2 regions of the Capillibacterium thermochitinicola genome follow, and region 1 is predicted to be linked to the other one. Evidence: riboswitches for the same ligand, from Rfam matches in the RefSeq annotation. Region 1 holds a riboswitch; the other holds the start of a gene.

Region 1 (8,124 bases):
GTACAGCCGGGTCAGCGGTATTTGGCAGGATGTCAGGCTGCTGATCTATAACGAAGCCTTTATTGAAAAGGTCAAGATCACGCCCGATCTGGATCAGGACACCGTCCATTTTACGGTGCTATGTGATGGAGTGAATAACCTAATTGATCCAAACGTGGAGATTATGATCTATGCCGCAGAAGACCGCGGCCGGATGATCGAAAAACGGTCCTTTCCTTACCGGGACGACCATACTTACAGTCTCGGCCTGACGGACCCGTGCTACTGGAGCCCGTCCTCGCCCTGGCTCTACCATACCGAGATTATTCTTAAAGACGGGACCATTCCCAGAGACCGGATGGTTACTTATTTCGGGTTACGTAAAATTCATTGGGAAGCGGGGCGCCTCTTTTTGAACAACCGGCCTTTCTATCTCCGCGGTGCCTTGGACCAGGGGTTCTGGCCGGAAACGATCTATTATGCCCCCAGCGAAAGCCTGATTCAGGAGGAGATCAAAAAAGCAAGGGACATGGGTTTTAACCTGCTCCGGAAACACATCAAAACAGAAGATCCCCGTTACCTGTACTGGGCTGACCGCATGGGGATGCTCATCTGGGCGGAACCACCCAACTGCGCCAAATGGTCGGAACTGGCCAAGGCCCGGTTTAAAAAGGAATTGTTTGCTTTAATTGAGCGGGATTATAATCACCCTTCCATTATTATCTGGAGTATCTATAATGAAGAATGGGGATTGGAATGGCGACTCCGCAATGACCGGGAAAAACAGCTGTGGGTGAATGAATTATACCGGGAGGTAAAAAAGGCCGATCCAACCCGTCTGGTTTGTGATAATTCAGGCTGGGCCCATGTCTGCACCGATCTGAATGACTATCACCGTTACTTTGCCGTTCCCGAGCTCGCCGAGGAGTGGCGGGCTGATTTGACCCGCATTGTCGAGCATCCGGAAGAGAATTACGCCCTGCCCGCCAATCACTGGGGGGAGCCGATTTTGATCTCCGAATTCGGAATGTGGGGGCTTCCGGAGACCGATCAGATTACCGGTGAAGATTTGGATGCGGTTCCGTGGTGGCAGGGAAGTGCCCGAATCTTTAAGGAGGAGTTTAAGATTCCGGCGACGGCCGCCCGCAATTTCCGGAAATACGGTTTGGACCGGATTTTTTCCAACTTGAATGAATTGGCACGGGCAGCGCAAGAACGGGAATTCCGGGGTGTAAAATTTATCATCGAGGAGATCCGGAAAAGGCCGGAGCTTGCCGGTTACGTGGTCACAGAACTAACCGATATCGAATGGGAAACCAATGGGTTCTTGACCTATAACCGCCAGCTGAAGGCCGGTTTTGCGAAAGCCCCTTATTTTAACGGGGAAACCATCATCAGCGCCGACCTGAACAAAAGAAACTTTTGGTGCGGGGAAACGCTCCGGGTCCGGCCGGTGGTGGTCAATAACACGGATCAAGATTTTCAAGGGGAAATCGTTTGGAACCTGAACGGGACAAGGCTTTCGGAGAAGACGCCCCTTACCGTTCTTGCCTCTGCGGTTACCCCCGGCCATGAAGTTTTGCTTCCGTTGCCCAACGTCGATACGCCGCAGCGGCTTTGCCTCCGCTATGAATTGCGCTGTGGGGAGCGGGTTATTTGCCAAAATGAAGAAGAACTCACCATTACCCCGCCGGCCGCCCGGGTGGTCAACGGCCCGGTTGTTTATCCGGTGGGTCTGCCTCCGGCCTTTATCACCGAATTGGTTAAAAACGGATTTAAGCTCGCTCCGGACGGGAAAGCGGCGGGACTTTGCCTGACTACGGCCTTGACGCCGGAGGTTAGGGCCCACTTGGAGGCCGGGGGGCACGTGCTTTGGCTGGCGGAAAGCCAGATGACGGGAGATGGATTCACCCTCAAGAAACTGGTGGAAGGGGAAAACTGGGACCGGGCGGCAGCGGTTAATTTTCTTGACCCCTCACTTTTCCCCGGGGTACCGGTGGCAAAAGTACCCGGTTGGGAAATGGCCGGTCTTTATCCGGCTACGCTTGTCACCAACCTGGATACCTTACCAGGGGTAAGGGTGTATGGCGGGATGTTCCAAGGCTGGTTGGGAAACCTTGACGGTTTTTTGGTCGAGCTTCCACTGGAGTCCGGGCGTATATGGATTACCACCTTACGTTTGGGTGCCAGCTATAACCAACAACCGATCGGGACTTTAATGTTAAACCAATTAATGCTAAGAGCGGGGAGAGGATGGAGTTGACCCGAACCTTAAAATGCGGGGAGATCACCCAGATCGGTGACCCTTATGTCCTGCGGGACCGGGGAAAATATTACCTGTATGCCACTTCCTCCCCCTATGGGTTTAAGGTGTGGGAATCTCCCGATCTGGCCGCCTGGCAAGAACGGGGATTAGCTTTGGATGCACGGGAAGAGGGTAACCAATGGGGCGTCGGCGATTTTTGGGCGCCCGAAGTCACTTATTACCAGGGGAATTACTATATGATTTACAGCGCCCGGGACCGGGACGGTTCGCTGAAGCTGGCCTTGGCCACGGCGACACACCCCTTGGGCCCTTTTCGCAACCGGAAAGCACCCCTCTTCGACCGGGGCAAGTCCTTTATCGACGGGCATTTCTTTTTTGATGACGACGGGAAAATTTATCTCTATTATGTTCAGGATTGTTCGGAAAATATAATCGATGGTAAACATATCAGCCAAATTTTTGTGCAAGAAGTCAGTGCCGACCTTCTGACTTTGTTGGGGGAACCGGTTTTAGCGGTCGAGCCCAGCCAACCCTGGGAGGGGATTGACCGGGATTGGCAGTGGAATGAAGGCCCTTTTGTCCTGAAGGACCGCGGGGTGTACTATTTAATGTATTCCGCCAATTGCTATGCTTCCAGTGACTACGCCATCGGGTATGCCGTGGCCACTTCCCCGTTGGGGCCTTGGCAAAAGGCGGACGGCAATCCGCTCCTGGCCAAAGATTTAGCGGCGGGGTTTTCCGGCCCGGGACATAACTGTGTAACCCGTTCCCCCGACGGGAGCCTTTTGATTGTTTACCATACCCATACCAATCCGGAGCAGCCTAGTGGCGACCGGAAAGTAAATATCGACCGGCTTGTGATTGAAAATGGTCAATTAAAAGTGGTCCGGGTCATGAAATGACCCGGACCACTTGTTTTTATGACCACTGGTTTTTATTGTTCAATGGTAAACTGGTATATGGTGGTCTGTTGGTAAACTTCCCCCGGGTTTAAGACTGTGGAAGGAAACGCGGGGTGATTGGGGGAATCGGGGAAGTGTTGGGTTTCCAGACAGAACCCGCTGTGTTTTCCGTATTTTACACCGCGTTTTCCGGTCAAGGTCCCGTCGAGGAAATTTCCGGTGTAAAACTGCATTCCCGGTTCAGTGGTGTAGACCGTCATTACCCGGCCACTTTTCGGTTCGCGGACGCTGGCGGCCAAAGTTAGTTCAGGTCCCTTGCGGTTTAAAACATAATTATGGTCATAGCCGCCGGGGAGCTTTTTGATCCGCGCTCCAATCGGTTGCCAAGTGGTGAAGTCCAAGGGGGTATTGTGCACCGGAATTAATTCCCCGGTGGGAATCAATTCTTCATCAACGGCCGTATAACGGTCGGCGTTGATCATGATTTCATGGTCCAGGATATCGCCACAACCTTCCCCCTTTAAATTGAAGTAACCGTGGTGGGTGAGGTTGACGATGGTTGGCTGATCGGTGGTAGCCAGATATTTAATGACCAGTTCATTTTGGTCATTCAGGAGGTAACGGACAGTGGTGGATAAGTTCCCCGGGTAGTTTTCCTCCCCGTCTTTGGATAAATAATTGAGCTCCACCCCAGCCCCTTCTGCGTTACAAAACTCGACAGCATCCCAGACCACCTTGTTGAAACCGATATTCCCGCCGTGAAGGTGGTTTTTACCGTCATTCAGGGCCAACTGGTACTCTTTACCGTTCAGAACAAAGCGGCCCTTGGCAATGCGGTTTGCGTAACGACCGATGAGCGCGCCGAAATAGGGGTGCTCGGCTAAATAGTCGGCTAAATTGTCAAAACCGAGGACCACATCGTCAAGTTTGCCGGTTTTATCCGGGACCAGAAGCGATGTGACAATCCCCCCGAAATTAATGATCTTCACTGTCATATCATGTTTGTTTTTGAGGGTAAACTGAAAGACTTCCTTCCCGCCAACCATTCCATAGGGTATCTTTGTGATGTTCAAAATTTCCCCTCCTTATTTTCATCTGAACGGTAAAAGTAACTGTCCTTGTTTCCCCGGAAACAAAGACAAGATGGCATCATAAGCTTACAGTGCTTTATTCAAACAGAAGCGGTAGAGGGCATGGGCGACACCGTTTTCGTCATTGGAGAGCGTCACATAGTCGGCGTGTTGTTTGATTGCCGCATCGGCATTGGCCATGGCAATGCCGAGTCCGGCATATTTGATCATTGACAGATCATTAAACCCGTCCCCGATCGCGATGATTTCCTCCCGGGAGAAGCCGTAATAAGCGCTCAATTGGGCCAAAGCATTGGCTTTCGAGACTTTTTGGTCGAAAAATTCCAGAAGGAACGGCTGGGAAGTACAGTAATTCACCGTCGGGGGGACCGCGGGCGCAACCTGTTTTTCAAAATGGCGGATCGCTTCTACTGTGTCGTAAAAAAGGACTTTTGTCACCCCTTGGGCGATGAGCGCTTCCAGATCGGTAATGGGCTCCGGTTTCGTCCTTGACAGGTCGGAGTAGGCGGTTGCTTCCGGGCCAAACGGCTGGACATAGAGTTTGTTGTCGGCCCAAATGACAACCGTGGTTTTGAGGTTTGTGCCGAGTTTGTACACGGTTTTCACGTCTTCGCCCCGCATTGTTTGGGCGTAAAGGATCTTTCTTGATTTTCCCATTACGATCATGGCACCGTTGTAGGTGATAAAGGGCAGATCCAGACCCAGTTGCTCAATCAACGGTTCGACTCCTTGGATTGGCCGGCCGGTGCAGATGGTCACGATCACCCCGGCCGCGATGGTTTCTTGGATTGCTTTTATGGTCTCCGGTGTAAGGTTGCTATTGCTGTCCAGGAGGGTGCCGTCGACATCGACTGCTACTAATTTGTACTTCATACTTCTTCTCCTTTGGTTAAAGATCCTCTATTTCCGAATCAGTGTATTACATGTGGCTTAATTATAAAGTACTAGGTTTTGACGGAAAAAGCAATCTGGATTAAGTTTTTTACAAGTTTTTGTGGCGATAAAAACATTACTTTTTTTTGGTTCTGGCCTGCTCAATGATGGAGTGGAGCGGTTGCGAGCCCCCTGCCATCAGCGCCGCCGTAAAAAGGCTGTCGATCAAGGGTGCTGTTTCCATTCCCAATCCGCCCGCCAGGAGACGGAAGCGGGGATTCGCCAGGGCCAACCCAAAACCGAAGGCAAAGGTCAGAAGCAAAGTCAGATAAGTACGGAAGGCAACTATTTTGGCGATGTTTTGGTCCGGATGCTCCCCTTTCTTCGGCACCGGGGGAAGCAACGGCATGAGTAAATTCTCAATGATTCGTTCGACAATGAAGGTAATCACGGCAATAAACACAAGATAAGAGAGGAGTTGGTCTAAGTTGTACATCTTGGACCCTCCTTGACATAAGTGATCTATGTAGTACTAATTTTTGACATCCCGCCAATTTCCTCTTTTTCACATTTTATATTTACATTTACAAATGCAACAAATGAATTAGAATAAAAACCAAGAAAAAAGGGCAAAAAAGGGCAAAAACCGGCAAAAACATGATTTAATAGTTGCTTTAGTGTCTGGATCATGTTACTATTCTTATAATAATCTGTCTTTTTAATTGAAATCTGGCGAAACAACGGATCGCGAAAAGGCAAATCCGGCGAAAGCCGGGGGCGCAAAGCTGCGGGTCTAAAGTTTAACTCACGTTTAAACCAAGACAGCCGGGCTGCCGAAGGGTGTTGTTTTTTTATCATCCTTTATTGATCAGTTAAGCACCAAAAGGTCAAGATGTGCGGAGAGGGATCTTAAATGCGAAAAGCCATTATTACCATTATGATCCTCGTTGTCCTTTTATTCTTTTCTCCGGACCGTGCCAATACCGGCCAGTATTACCACGGTCTTATTCTGGTCCTTTCTGCGGCTGTGCTTTTGTTGTTCGTGCTTAGTCTAATCTTGTTCCTAAGCTACCGCCGGTTAAAAGCAAATTATCAGGAGAATATCATTTTAAACGAGATATGGGAGACTTATATCAACGCCAACCAGAGTTATATATACTTAAAAGACGAAAATCTCCGCTATCTTCTGGTTAACAAAGCCTTGGCTGATTTCTACAACAAAGAAGTGCGTGAAATTATTGGGCGGGATGATTTCGCCTTTGCCGATCCGGGGTTTGCTGCTCTCAGCACGAGGACCGAGCTAAAGGTTTTGGCCACCAAAACGGTAGTCGAGGAAGAATTAGTCTGGCGCAACCGGGTTTTTGCCGCCACCAGGTTTCCGGTTAAACTCGTCAGCGGCCGGTACGGCGTCGGTGCCTACGTACGGGATATCACCGAAGAATACAACAACAAAAAGGAGCTGATTTACCTCAGTTTTCATGATCCTTTAACCGGACTGTATAACCGGCGATACGTCGAAAATGAGTATACAAAGCTGGATGTGGAGGCCAATCTTCCCCTTACAGTGATCATTGGTGATGTCAACGGACTGAAAATCACCAATGATATCTTCGGGCATCAGGCGGGCGATCTTCTGCTAAAGAAGGTGGCGGAAATTTTAAGGATGGTTTGTCAAAAAGGAGATGCGGTTATCGCGCGTTGGGGCGGGGATGAGTTTATTCTGTTTTTACCCCGCACCACCGGGGAAGAGGGGGAAAAACTCCGGATGGCGGTCAAAGAGCAGTTTGCCCAAGAACGGATCAATGGCCTGCCGGGAAGTATCTCCTTGGGTGTTGACACCAAAACCGTTACGACGGAAGACCTCGCCCAAACCATCCGTAATGCCGAAGAGCGGATGTATTTGGAAAAAGCGATCGACAGCGAACGGTTTAACAACGATGCGATCCAAAGAATTGTCAAATCCTTTCACGAACGATTCCCCCGGGAGGAGGAGCACGCCCAAAGGGTAAGTAAACTATGTGTAGAACTCGGGAAGGCGATGAAGCTGTCCCCGTCGAACTTGAACCGGCTAAAACAGGCGGGTTACCTTCACGACTTGGGGAAAATCGTCTTGGAGGAGGCCTTACTGGCGACGGAGGAGCCGCTGACCGAAGAGAAATGGCGAAAGTTAAAGGAGCACCCGGTGGCCGGGTACCGGATTGCCAACGCTTCGCCCCAGACGATGGAGGTAGCCAGGTATCTGCTCAGCCACCATGAAAACTGGGATGGGAGTGGTTATCCCAAAGGCCTGCGGGGGCGGGAGATCCCAAGGACGGCCAGGATTATTGCCGTGGCCAATTACTACGATAAATTGCGCTACGGGGCTTTCGGCCGAGAACCGCTTTCCCCGGACGCCGCCCTGGCAGCCCTCAAGGAGGAAGCCGGGAAGAAACTGGATCCGGAGATTGTCCAGGTTTTTCTGGAGATCATGGCAAGTGGTGCGCGTTTGGAATCGATAAATCTATAAACGCCAAGGGGACCTTTGCGGTCCCCTTTCTTCATTTATGCTTCTTTTTCCACATAAATAATGCCCACGGTTCCCGGTCCGCAGTGGGTTGAGATCACGGCCCCGGCTTTGGTAATAACGACATTGCGGGCCAGCTCCATCTCCCGGAACTGCGCGGCGAGATCATTGGCCGCCTCTTCGTCACGACAGTGGGTTACGGCGATCCAGTTGTCGTCGATCCGTTCTTTGTTGGCGGTGGCCCATTCTAAGAGGCGGGTTTTGGCTTTGCTTTTACTTCCCCGGATTTTTTCCGGGACGCACATCTTGCCGTCGACAACCTCAATACGCGGATGAATCTGGAGAACGTTGCCGATCAGCGCTTGCGCCCGGGTTAGTCTTCCTCCTTTATATAAAAAGTCTAGCGTATCGACGATAAAGGAGGTTCTTACCCGTGCGGTCATGGCCCTGAGCCGGTCGGCAATCGCTTGGAGAGAGGTACCTTGCTCGGCCATTTCGGCCGCATGCAAA
Region 2 (8,124 bases), on a different contig from region 1:
TGCAAACAAGCGGAATGCGCATGAGTGGCCGGGTGGGCGGCAGCATCACCATTACCGTTCCCGGGCCGGTTACCGTCAAAGGGCGGATTGATGACTTTACTATTGAAAGCAGGCATATAAACGGCCGGCCGGGAATCGCCGCGACGGTTCTCTTTGTTAATGAAGGTGATTCCGTTCTGGAACCCACGGGACGGATTGAAATCAAGGATCTCCAAAACAAACGGGTCGGGCTGGTGACGATCCCGCCCAGTAAAGTCCTGCCCCAGAGTAGCCGCCAGATCCGTATCCAAGAGGAGCTGCGGCTCAAGCCGGGTAGCTACGTGGCGATTGCCGTTGTGGATTATGGCGGTTCCAAGTTGGCCGGCTACCAAAAGGTCTTTACGGTGCAATGAAGAGGTTTATGACAAGGCATGCCGGGGTAGTCAGCCTGCCGGCCGCGGCAGGGGCCGAAAAAAGAAAAAGGAGGGAAAGTATGCGTATGGGACGGTGGCGACTGGTCGGTATCCTTCTTCTTCCCGCTTTTTTCTTGTTGGCCGAACCGCTCAGAACGGCCGATTGCGTTCTTGAATTTGTCATTCCCGAACGGACCGAGATCGCCTTGTCGGTGCCGGTGGTGGATTTGGGAGAACCACGCCGTGAGAATGGACGCCTTTATTACGAACGGATCAATGCGGTCCAGGTTGATTACCGTTGTAATATCCAGACCGATTGGGAGGTACGGATTTCGGCGGAAGATTTCCGGGACGGGACCCGGACCATCCCCATCACCCGGCTGCAGTGGCGGACGGAGGACGGGATCTACCGGGATATGCCCGCCAGTGGCAGTTATCTGGTGTTGGCCCGGAAAAGGGATCACCAGCCGCGCGCTGGGGTAAAGCATAGTAAGAAAATCTCCTACCGTCTGGAATTAAGGGGTGACGAATGGGGAGGAACCTACTCCGCCCCCATAACCTACACCTTATTCGTACCATAGGAGGTGAGCGTAATGGGTAAAGGCAGGGTTTGCCTGCTGCTACTGGGGTTGCTCCTGACGGTGGCATTGGTGCCCGTGCAAGTCCAGGGGATCGATTGGGAGAATGGAGCGATTCTTGCCCTCGGTAATACTGTAGCCAACCTGGGGGAGTTGAAGACCGATCCCTTTGACCCGACCCTCGAGTATTTTGAGGCGGAAAACGCCATCTCCTTTACGGTTTTGGTGCTCCTTAACGAATGGCAATTACTGCTTTCCGGGGAGGATTTTGTCGCCGGGGCGGAGCGGATACCGTTGGCGCAGATGGAGTGGAAATTGCGGAACGGTACTTACCGGCGGATGCCGGCCGCGGGAAGCAACCAGGAATTGATGCGGATTTCCGGTTTTTTACGGGTGATCAGCGATAGTTTATCCTTCCGTCTGGTGCTCAAAGGGGACGAAAGTCCTGGTCACTACAGTAGTACGTTAACCTTGACCTTAGTTAACCTATAAAGGATTGCCATTTGTAGCAAAATATTGTATAATTAAAGTAAAGTTGAATACATAAGCGGATTTTACGATAAAGGCAAACCCGTCGAAAGACGGGGGCGCAAAGCCACGGGTCTAAAGTGGTAACCACTATGATCGCCGGGCCGCCGAAAAAAATCCCTTTTTGTTTTCTTGGCGTCCCTGCGTCTGTGGAGAGGGAGGATGAGGACGTGGTGAAACGTTCCTTACTGTATCCGCAGTTTGCCGGGATTTTATTTTTACTGCTACTAATGGTCTCCCAAGTTTACGCGGCCGATCAACCGGCGCACCATAAGGTCAGGGTCGAGATTCCGGAGATTCTGAAGATGGAGATGGGTTCCGGGGAGATCGCTTTTGATCTGGCCCGTTCGAAACCGGAAGAGCCTTTCCCCGCGGCCGGTTATCCCGTCTACTATACGCCGATTACCACGGACCAGTACATACCGGTACGGGTTTACTCCAACGGCGGGAAGGAATGGCGGCTGCTCATTAGTGGGGTGACCGAACAGGGTCTGAAGGAAGGGGCCATTGAGTGGTCGCTGGATGGCGTCAACTGGCTACCGCTGCGGACGACCGGGCAGGTCCTCACCACCGGCGGCTACACCAACGGCTGGCTGGAGCTGAAGGTTTATTTCCGCCTTGTGCTGCGGGGTTTCGAAGACGTCAGACCCGGCCAGTATAAAGTGCAGGTCAATTACCAGTTGTCTTCGGTATAGGTTTCATAAAACTCCAGCGGTAAGCCTTCGTCATGGAAGAACTCAATCTCTTTTGGCACCGGACGGAGCGGAATCGAGAGAAGAAGCGGCGAAGCAGCGGTAACTTCAAAAGTGATTGGTTGCGGTTGTTCATAAGCCTCTGCTAAAGCGGGGGTTTTAAATACCACCTCCAAGCGGTACTCACCTGGAAGGAGAGTGAGGAAAAAGGCGCCATCCTGATCGGCGCTTTTTTCTATGACCAAGTTGTTGTTATGGTCGAAGACGGCCACCACCACCTGGGACAAGTCTGTCGCTTCGGCAGCAAACAGATCGTCGGCGGGGCGGTCGATGGAGAGCCGGCCGTGGACCTCGGTTGGCGGCAGATAGGGCACCAAAACCGCCACGGATTTTTGCGCTTCGGTGATGACCTCTTTTCTGGCCTGCAAGGTGTAATACCCGTCGAATTGGGCCGGAAACTCGATAAATTGTAGCCCGGTACCGGTAAAAGCGATCTCCCAGTTGCCGTCGGCATCGGTGACCGTTTCCTTCTTCCCGTTGAAGACGACGGGCAATCCGGCCAGGACCGGTTCGTCGGGGCTGTGCAGGCCGTTCCGGTCGAGATCGACAAAGGCTTTCCCGTGGAGACCGGACCATGGCGGCGGGATGCGGAAGAGGTCTTGATGTTGCAAGCGGAAATTCATGCTGTAAACCGGGTCCTGTTCGTCGTAAAACAGTTGGGCATAGATCTGCCAGGAAGTACCGGAAGCCATTTGCCTGCTGAGGCCCGTTTGGAGGGCGGTTATTTTATATAGGGGTGACGAGAGATCCCACTGGATGAGGCCGAAACAGCTCCAGGGCTGGCGGACCGGGACATAGCGCCATCTTAATCCCAGTTCCGGCCGCTTGTTCATAGTGGCTTCTTCAAAGGTGAAGGTCTCGCTCAAGAGTGCTTCCAGGTAGTTTTCGGATGTTACCCGGAAACGGTACCGGCCGCTAAGCAATAACGACTGGCGTAAAACACTCAAGTCCTCATGGATGTAGTTGGCCGAAAAACTGAAGATGTTCCGGGCTTGGCGCTTGGTGGTACCGGCCTTGATTTCATTGATCCGTCCGTCGGAGCGGTAGGTATGCGCAAGCCCGAGCCGGTAATCGCCGAAGGAGAAGTCGGTCCAAACTTTATTGCTGTGGAGCAGGGGCGCCGCCGGGGGGTTCTCCGCGCGCCAGGTGTAGCCGGTGGCGAGCCGGAGACCCTCAATGGCGTAGGTGTAAGTGGAGAGGGCAAGCTCGTCAAAGGCAGTCAGGGTATAAAAGTCGGTGCCTTTATTGTATTCCCCGGTCAAATCCCAGTCTTCCGTCCGGCGGTTCAGGATCAGGCCGCCATGGGTGAGCGGACTGGCCCCGCCCAGGCCGACGGCACCGTGGGTGGTTATATTCCAGCCGTAAAGCGGTGAGGCATAAAGCTGGTAGGCGGCGGAGAGGGCATGTTGGAAGTGGCGTTCCTCCTCCAGGTTTTGCATGTAGTTTAAACGTAAGTTCGCCCGGGGCAGCTCGAATTTGGTTCCCCACCACAAAGGAGCCGCCTCTGTGGTCGTTGGGCCGACCCAGAGGCTCCAGGGGAGCGCGCTCCGGTTTTGGTAGTAAAGGAGGGAGGAATAGGTGGGCGGCGGAATCAGCCCGTCCCAGTTATGCCCCAGGGCGCCCAGGCGTAAAGTCCACTGGTCGCCGGTAACCCCCAGGTAAGTGGTGGAGGGGAGGGCGGCTTCGTGGGTGCCGCTGAAAAACAGGTCGACGCGGGTATCGGCGGACAGTTCCCCGCTGGTGCGCCAGATTAAATTCCACGGCATGCCGGCCTCGGGGGTGGGTGGCAAATAACTGAAGTTCACGGCGGAACTTACAGGAATGGCCAACTCCTGGTCGCGCAAGGCGTTTTGCGCCCCGGTGATTAAGACCTTTACCTTTAGGGGCGGCAGTTCGGGACCGCTGCCTTGCAGCCGGAGGGTGATCTCTTCCAACGTTCCCCCGGGCGTCGCGGGGGGAACCAGACAACTAAGGAGGATCTCCCTGGCTTGGCCTGGATCAAGCGGATTGGACGTCTGGTTAAGCCAATAGACAGGCCAACCGTTTTCCGAGTCAATTTCCAGTGCAAACTGTTCGGTCGTTGTTCCGAGGTTGAGGAGGCGGACCGGAATGAAGATTTCCGTACCCGCTTCGGCCCGGTACAGCGGGGCCGGGTCCCACTTCAGATGGCGAACGGCTTTGACTTTCGTATGCACGATGTATTCTCTTTCGGTCTTCTGCTCGCTTAAAAACAGGTGTAAACGGTCCTCGGTTCCTGCCGCCACTGACGACGGGACAAGGAGCGAGCAAACCACATACTCTTCTCCGCCCGGTGCTAAGACCAGTTCTTCCGTGGGGCCGAGGAGGGGCCAGCCTTGGGTGGAAAACGCCCTTGCTTTGAGGAAGATGGTTTCCGTTGTCCGGTTCTCGAGCCGAAAAATATACGTAGCCACCTCTTGGGGTTCGACCTCTTGGTCCGGGGGCAAAGTCACAAGGATGCCGGCCGTAAAAAGGGCATCTTCTGCGGCGTGGACGCCGGGGGAAGCGAGCGTGGTGCCGAGGATAATTATCAGTCCGACGAAAAGGAGCATCGACTTGGGGCAACGACCAACCAGTTTACGGATCAAATTACCCACCTTCCCTTAAGGTTCGTTTCGTGAAAACGGTAGTTTATCTTCAAGGTTTTTTTCAAGAACAATCAAGAAAACCCTTCATTTTCCTGATGAATTAATTAAAAATTATTGATCAAAATTCCGGCGCGGAGAGGGCGGACCGGGAGCACCGGAGCTGATGGTTTAAAGGCCGTAAAAAAAGGGGAGAATGAGAAGGAGAAAAATCGTAGTGAGGTGGCGTACGGATGACCGTCCGGTATAAGTTGCTCTCCCTTTTTCTGGTCTTCTCACTGCAGGGTTGTAATATCTGGGATTATTTGAACATCCCCGAAAGACAACCGACGGTCCCCCAAGGAAACCGCGAGGAAGCCCGGGAGCTTTTGCACTCCTTTATGAACGCCCGGCTGGCCGATGAGAATGATGACAAGCTCCGTGCGTATTTGACCGACGAAGCATGGAATGACTTTCAGAGTGCCGATTTAACCCTGCGCGCGGAAGCAAACCAGGAATTTGTCGGGTACAAAATTCTGGAGGAGTCGGATCTAAGCGAGGGACGCTACGCCTTTACCACCAGCCTGCAGCTGCTCGACCGCAGCCGGCCATACGGAGCGAACATTACCGAGGATCTGATCGTCAGTTTTAGTAACGACGAGTACCGGATCTCTTCGGCGCGGCCGCTAAAAGCCGTCGAAGTGCGGGGGGTTGGCACCGACCTCATCTGGGTGCAACGGGGAAAGGACGAGACCAAAGAAGTCAACCTTTTCAACCTCCAGGATTTCCCCGCCCGTATAACGCCGCTGGGCGGCACGACGGAACTGGAGGCCGGGCGGGCCGGTTACGCCGCGGTGGTCTTAAACCCGGAAAACCGCCGCGTTGCTTTTGGCACGACCGGAACCCACGGGGCATTGGCCGTCTTGAAGTGGGATGGCACCACGCCCGACCCGGAACAGGTCACCCTGGAACCGCTGGACGTTTATTACGGGCAGCACACAATTTTGCAGGCTTTTTCCCCGGATGCCCGGTATTTGGCGGTGGAGATCCGGAGTACCTCCGGAACGGACCGGGTCGAGGTTTATCAGGTTGACGAGAAAAACCGCCTCAATTTTAATTTAGAACAGGCTTTTCCCGTTGGCGAATATAACGTCTCCTTCCGGCAGTGGGAGCCGGACAGCAAAGCGTTTCTCATCCGGGTCAGTCCCGGCGTGCAAGCGACCGGGGACGAAGCGAAGATGGGGACCTGGCGGATTAATGTCCAAACCGGCGAACGGGAAAAGGTGGTCGGCGGGTAAAGGTTGGGAAAGATTTGACGGGCAACAAAGACCGGGACGGCCGCAGCGGGGGGCTCCACTGGCTGGATGTGCTGATAGGGCTGGCCCTGCTGGTTCTGATCGGGCGGACGGTGGTCCAAAGCTGGCCCCGGGTTGACCCGAAAACGGTGCACACGGTCCGGCTGGAGGTGGTGGCTAATCTGGCGGCCGAGCAGGCCGCGCAGCTTGCCGTCGGCCAGTGGGTCAAGGACGGGACAACCGGTGAATTTATGGGGAAGATCATCAAGAAGACCACCAACGTCGATGCCGTTCCGGCGGAGCGGGCATTGGGGGAAGCGATTCCACCAAGCGGTTGGTCCGTACAGAATCTGGTTTTAGTTTTGGAACGGGAGGGGAAGATCGTGGCGCGGGAAGGGATCTTTTTCGGGCGGGAGACCGTCCGGGCCGGGCAACAACGGAAGTTCCACACCTTTTATCTGGAATTTACCGGTACCATCAACCGGATAGTAGTGGTTAAAGAGTGAGCAGGGTCAAGCAGCGGGTTTTGGCCCATTGGCCCCGGCTCTTCTTTTTCACTTTCCTTTTGGTGCTTCTGCGGCCGCAGGATTCGTTGCCTTATCTTTTTTTCTTCCCGGGTTTTGTTCTTTCTTCATCCTGCTTATTACTCAGGGAACAGACAAGACCGCTTTACCTCTGGTTAGGCTGGTCTTTTTTTTTCCGCCATTTGTGCGCCCGGTTTTCCTGCTTCGTTGTGGACCTGGGGCGAAGAGTGTCTCGTGGCCGGAGCCGGGTTCGCCGCCGGCCTTTACGGCCGCCAGGACCGGCGGTGGCTGCTGGCCATGGAAATAATCGGTTTGATCATGGGCGTGATGACCTTGGTACAAGCCGCGGCCGCCCCTCCTTTCCCGCGGGGGTGGGTTGCCCCGGCGGAGCGGGCTGTCGTGCCCTTCCGGGTGACCGGCCTTTGGCACAACCCCAACCTTACCGGGTTGTTCCTGGCTTTCCTGCTTCCCCTTTTTCTGGCCGGTGCGGAAGAAGACAGAAGAAAAATTGCGCTAACCGGCTTGACAGCGGCGGCTTTGCTTTTTACCTACGCCCGTACCGCCTGGGTGGCCGCCCTCGTCGCTCTCTTTGCTTACTGGGGGCCCCGGGAGCAGGTGAACCGCCGTCGTTTGGTTGCGATTATCCTCATTCTGCTTGGCCTCTTTCCGTCGGTGGCGGGGCGGATTGGGCACAACCCTTTGGCCAGTGGGACGGTGGGTTATCGTTTTGCGGTTTGGCAGGAAACCTGGCGGCTGGTGCAGAAATATCCCCTGACGGGAGGCGGCGAAGATGAGCTCCGGGCGGCTTTACGGCCCCTGCGGGTTGACCACGCCCATAACCACTACCTCCAGATCGCGGCGGAGAAAGGGATACCCGCTTTCCTGCTTTTTGGCTGGTTGCTTGTGCGGTTCCGGAAGGCCGCCCGTCGCCCGGAAAGCGCCAGCCGGGATGACCGGCTGCGGCGGGGAATAACAGCCGCCTTCGGTGGTCAACTGGTCGCCGGTCTTGCCGAGAGCATTTGGGCGGTTCCGCTCGGCTCTTTTTTATTCTGGTTTGCCTATGCCCTGGTCACCGCCGGGCGGAACGAACCGGAACCGGTGGTCGCCGGTGTGTTCGGCACCGGAGAAGGGGAGGCTCCTGTTTAGCGGGCGGCCGGGGGCAGTTGCGGACGGCCGAGCGCCGCCGGAAGCGGCCGACTGCGGCCGCCGGGAGCGTTGGGGGGATTTGATGCCGAGGATCTTTCTCTTTGGCTATTATGGCTTTGGTAACCTTGGGGACGAACTTTTATGCAATTATTACGTGCGGATCTTTCGCCGTTATTTTCCCGGTTTTGAGCTGGTCGTGTTGACCCAGAATAAGCACCTCAAGGCCGAGGACGGCAGCGTTCCTTTTACGGTGGCGAACCGTTGGAATCTCTGGCGACTGGGACGGATGATGGCCCCCGGGGATCTGCTGGTGGGGGGCGGCGGGAG

The links. A riboswitch is a leader RNA that binds a small molecule or an ion and turns the genes downstream of it on or off. The one in region 1 is predicted to bind cyclic di-GMP.
Region 2: it holds a riboswitch for cyclic di-GMP, as region 1 does, so the genes downstream of both, G5B42_RS03720 (hypothetical protein) here and G5B42_RS06930 (bifunctional diguanylate cyclase/phosphohydrolase) in region 1, are expected to answer to the same signal.

What each region holds. Positions count from the first base shown of each region.
Region 1 covers NZ_JAAKDE010000013.1:31,627-39,750, forward strand. The annotation lists gene G5B42_RS06905 (glycoside hydrolase family 2 protein) at 1-2,242, shown strand, start outside; gene G5B42_RS06910 (glycoside hydrolase family 43 protein) at 2,233-3,147, shown strand; gene G5B42_RS06915 (aldose epimerase family protein) at 3,180-4,220, opposite strand; gene G5B42_RS06920 (Cof-type HAD-IIB family hydrolase) at 4,305-5,111, opposite strand; gene G5B42_RS06925 (hypothetical protein) at 5,248-5,607, opposite strand; cyclic di-GMP riboswitch class I at 5,856-5,949, shown strand; gene G5B42_RS06930 (bifunctional diguanylate cyclase/phosphohydrolase) at 6,025-7,617, shown strand; gene G5B42_RS06935 (DegV family protein) at 7,653-8,124, opposite strand, start outside.
Region 2 covers NZ_JAAKDE010000006.1:37,508-45,631, reverse strand. The annotation lists gene G5B42_RS03735 (fimbrial biogenesis chaperone) at 1-392, shown strand, start outside; gene G5B42_RS03730 (hypothetical protein) at 473-973, shown strand; gene G5B42_RS03725 (hypothetical protein) at 986-1,462, shown strand; cyclic di-GMP riboswitch class I at 1,525-1,610, shown strand; gene G5B42_RS03720 (hypothetical protein) at 1,672-2,193, shown strand; gene G5B42_RS03715 (hypothetical protein) at 2,172-4,856, opposite strand; gene G5B42_RS03710 (hypothetical protein) at 5,087-6,130, shown strand; gene G5B42_RS03705 (DUF4330 family protein) at 6,145-6,633, shown strand; gene G5B42_RS03700 (O-antigen ligase family protein) at 6,886-7,797, shown strand; gene G5B42_RS03695 (polysaccharide pyruvyl transferase family protein) at 7,760-8,124, shown strand, end outside.